DNA from 2 places in the Psychrobacillus sp. FSL K6-1267 genome. Region 1 is predicted to be linked to the other one. Evidence: riboswitches for the same ligand, from Rfam matches in the RefSeq annotation. Region 1 holds a riboswitch; the other holds the start of a gene.
What was found. Region 1 has a riboswitch for S-adenosylmethionine ahead of metK (methionine adenosyltransferase). Riboswitches for the same ligand answer to the same signal wherever they lie in the genome.
Positions count from the first base shown of each region.

Region 1 (2,206 bases):
ACCTGTACCTGAAAGGCCGAAGAATAACGTTACATCGCCTTTTTCTCCAACGTTAGCAGAGCAGTGCATAGGCAAAATATTTTGTTCTGGCAATAAATAGTTCATAATAGAGAAGATAGATTTTTTCATTTCTCCTGCGTATTCTGTTCCACCAATTAAAACAATACGTTTTTCCATAGAAACAATGATAAAAGTCTCTGAATTTGTTCCATCAATAGCAGGATCTGCTTTGAAGTTTGGTGCGCTGATTACAGTAAAGTCTGCTTTATGAGCTACTAACTCTTCTTCAGAAGGACGGATAAATAGTTGGTGAGCAAAAAGGTTATGCCAAGCATACTCGTTTATTACTTGAATGCTTAGACGCGAATCCTTATCAGCACCAGCAAATCCTTTGAATACAAATAGTTCATTTTGTTCTTTTAAATAGTTCATAACTTTTGTATATAGTGCTTCAAAATGAGAAGATGAGATAGGTTGGTTTACAGAGCCCCAATCGATTTTGTCTTTTGAGATAGGTTCATCAACAATATACTTGTCTTGTGGAGAACGTCCTGTATATTTGCCTGTCTCTGCTTTAACAGCTCCAGTTGAAGTTAGTACTGCTTCTCCTCTAGAAGTAGCTTTTTCCACCAATTGTGGTACTGATAATTGAAGGCTAATGTTGTTACCAGCTAACAATTCGTTCAGTTCGCTCACAGTATCGATTGAATTCATTTAGTATTACCATCCTTTTTTAATTTTTATCTCTTCATGTAAATAGTCAACATAAAGAGGATTTTTCATTGATATGTGAAATAGTATAACACATTACACTAAATAGTCTACACTAATAGAAGCCCATTATTGGAATAATTTTTGTTTTTGAGAAAAAATTACATTTAATCGGTTGACTTATAACTAATTTTTACGTATGATGGTGAATTGAACGGATACTCTTATTCCGAGCTGGTGGAGGGGTCAGGCCCTGTGAAACCCGGCAACCTGTAATTGAAAAATCATTACAAAGGTGCCCAACCTGAGACAAGGTGAAATTCCTTGATTGATAAGAGTGAAAGGTGTTTATGATATTAATCCCTTTCCTCATGTAATTACGTGAGTGAAAGGTTTTTTTATTTTACATCGCCCTAAATCCTTGTGTGCCAAGTCCGAAGCAGCTTCAAGTTTACTATTGGCTTGACATGGGAATGAGTACCGTATCAATTCCTGAGAGAAATCTCGCAGGATATAGGAGGGAATCTTTTGACACAACGTCGATTATTTACATCGGAGTCAGTAACAGAAGGGCATCCAGATAAAATTTGTGACCAAATTTCTGATGCTATATTAGATGCAATTTTAACGGAAGACCCTAATGCACGAGTTGCTTGTGAAACAACCGTTACTACAGGTTTAGTGTTAGTTGCAGGAGAAATAACAACTTCTACATATGTAGACATACCTAAAGTTGTACGTTCGACTATCCAAGAAATTGGTTATACACGTGCTAAATACGGCTTTGACTCTGAAACTTCAGCAGTTTTAACTGCGATTGATGAGCAATCCGCTGATATTGCTATGGGTGTAGACCAAGCGCTAGAGGCTAGAGAAGGTGCGATGACTGATTCAGATATCGAGGCTATTGGAGCAGGAGACCAAGGGTTAATGTTTGGTTACGCATGTAATGAAACTCCAGAGCTTATGCCATTACCAATCAGTCTAGCTCACAAACTTGCCCGTCGCTTAGCACAGGTTCGCAAGGATGAAACTTTAGACTACTTACGACCAGACGGTAAAACACAGGTAACAGTTGAATATGATGAAAATAACAACCCTGTTCATATTGATACGATTGTTATTTCTACACAACATCACCCAGAAATAACTTTAGAACAAATCCAAAGAGATTTAAAAGAGCATGTTATAAAACCGGTAGTACCTACTGATTTAATAACAGAGGAAACGAAATACTTTATTAACCCGACGGGACGCTTTGTTATTGGTGGTCCTCAAGGTGATGCTGGACTAACTGGACGTAAAATTATTGTTGATACATACGGAGGTTATGCTCGCCATGGAGGAGGAGCTTTCTCTGGAAAAGATCCAACAAAAGTAGACCGTTCTGCAGCTTATGCCGCTCGTTATGTAGCAAAAAATATTGTTGCTGCTGGTCTTGCAGATCGCTGTGAGGTACAACTAGCGTATGCAATCGGTGTAGCACAACCAGTTT
Region 1 is NZ_JBBOOR010000001.1:2,817,408-2,819,613, reverse strand. Features, by position in the region: gene pckA (phosphoenolpyruvate carboxykinase (ATP)) at 1-714, opposite strand, end outside; SAM riboswitch class I at 933-1,049, shown strand; gene metK (methionine adenosyltransferase) at 1,240-2,206, shown strand, end outside.

Region 2 (2,206 bases), 120 kb from region 1:
CTTCGTATGAGAGATGTTACCTTGCACAATATTAACTTCTAAATCAAACTGTTTGATTAATCTTGAAAGAATTGGCTGCTCTGTGGTTTCACCGACAAAAACGAGCTTGACTAGCTTACCATTTGGATAAAGCTGGACTAGTTTTTGAATCGTTTGCACTGGCTGGTTGGAATCAGAAATTTGAGAGACGAAACGTTTAGTAATAGCCTGTTGTGGCTTTTGGAAAACCTCTAGCACATCTCCCTCTTCTACAACTTGCCCATTTTCCATAACAGCTACTCGGTTACAAATCTTTTGAATAACTTGCATTTCGTGTGTAATCAATACAATTGTTAATCCTAGTTTTTCGTTGATGCTGACTAGTAGGTCTAGTATTGAATCGGTCGTTTCAGGATCAAGAGCAGATGTTGCCTCATCACAAAGCAATACCTCTGGTCCATTAGCTAAAGCCCTAGCAATTCCTACACGCTGCTTTTGCCCACCAGATAATTGTGAAGGATAAGAATCTCCTCTGCCCTCTAGACCAACAAGGTTCAAAAGCTCCTCTACTCTGGCTTTTCTTTTGTCCTTCGGAACTCCAGCAATTTCTAGAGGAAATGCTATATTTTCAGCGACTGTTCTCGACCATAAAAGATTGAAATGCTGGAAGATCATACTTACCTTTTGACGGAAGCCACGGAGCTTCTCCTCATTTATGGAAGTAATCTCTTGCCCATTCACAACTATTTGGCCGACAGAAGGTTTTTCTAAGCCATTCAATAAGCGGATCAATGTACTTTTACCGGCTCCGCTATAACCAATAATCCCAAATATTTCTCCACGCTGTATGTCCAGATTTACATTATCAACAGCAACGATTTCTCCTTGCTTTGTAATAAATCTTTTCGAAACTTCCTTTAAACTAATCATGTAAATCTAGCCACCTTTCCTATTAAAAAACCCCTTCTGCAAAAGAGCAGAAGGGGTGTAGGTTATCAATTTCAAATAACACTCATCCATTCTCTCATTTCTCAAAGCTATAGCTTTGCGTGACTTGGCACCATTTCACTTTCGCGACGGTTGCCGGGCTTCGTAGGGCACTTCCCTCCACCTCTCTCAATAAGAGCGACACTATTAAATTATTTTTTCAACACAACGAATGTTATCATAGGATCTTGTTTTCGTCAATAGTTTTTATTGTTTCCAATAGATAGGGTACGGATTGAAACGCATAAATCTTTTTTTCTACCCTGCCATTTTTAGATATTAATAAGCAAGGTACACTTTCAATTTCTTGTTCTATTGCCAAATCACCAAGAAAGTTAATATTTGCTTGGCCAATTGGATCAGAAACCATCTCTTTAATGACGTTTATCATCTTGCTTGCAATCTGACACGTACCACACATAGGGGTATAAATATAAAATAAGGAAAGTGGAGAGTTATCTTTTATGCTTTCCCATTGCTCTTTAGTCCACTCATTCATTACACATCATCCTAAGGCAAAAATTCTTTTTTCACCTTAATATTAACACGTTTTAATATGGATGCCAAAACCTTCGCCGGGGTATTCGCCACTTCACCATACATAGGATTTGTATAGAGGTGAATTGCCTCAGGATATTCCTTCCTGACAACCGAGCGTATTTGTTCGCCAGATTTGTCGGCATCTAGAAAAGCATAAATCGGCAAGCCATCATAAGGGCTTAAAAGCTCCTCCAATTTTACATCGGATATCGTTCCATTTGTACAAATGATTTCTGGAGATTCATCGAGAAGGGTCAACAATTGTAGTTTATCAGACCTTCCCTCGACGAGAATTATTTTATCACTAAATACATGTGCCATTTAGCTTCTCTCCCAACTTGTTACCTTTCCTTTATTATATGAAAAAAACGCCGATTATTAACCGGCGTTTTCATTATTACTCTGCAATTAATTCTTCATACTTTTCTGGAGACAATAAGCTGTCCACTTCTGATAAATCAGAAGGCTCAACAACGATCATCCAAGCATTTTCATAAGGTGATTCATTAACGAATTCGGGGCTATCTTCTAGCTCAGCATTTACTTCCACTACTTTACCGCTAATTGGTGCATATAGTTCCGAAACTGTTTTTACTGATTCAACGCTACCAAAAGCATCTCCTGCTTTAATTTCATCTCCAACTTGTGGAAGTTCAACAAAAACGATGTCTCCTAGTTCTGATTGCGCAAAATGAGTAAT
Region 2 is NZ_JBBOOR010000001.1:2,942,033-2,944,238, forward strand. Features, by position in the region: gene MHB55_RS15180 (methionine ABC transporter ATP-binding protein) at 1-909, opposite strand, end outside; SAM riboswitch class I at 1,001-1,105, opposite strand; gene MHB55_RS15185 (thioredoxin family protein) at 1,145-1,465, opposite strand; gene MHB55_RS15190 (toprim domain-containing protein) at 1,477-1,827, opposite strand; gene gcvH (glycine cleavage system protein GcvH) at 1,904-2,206, opposite strand, start outside.
Region 2: linked by a shared signal. The riboswitch ahead of MHB55_RS15180 (methionine ABC transporter ATP-binding protein) and the one ahead of metK (methionine adenosyltransferase) in region 1 are both predicted to bind S-adenosylmethionine.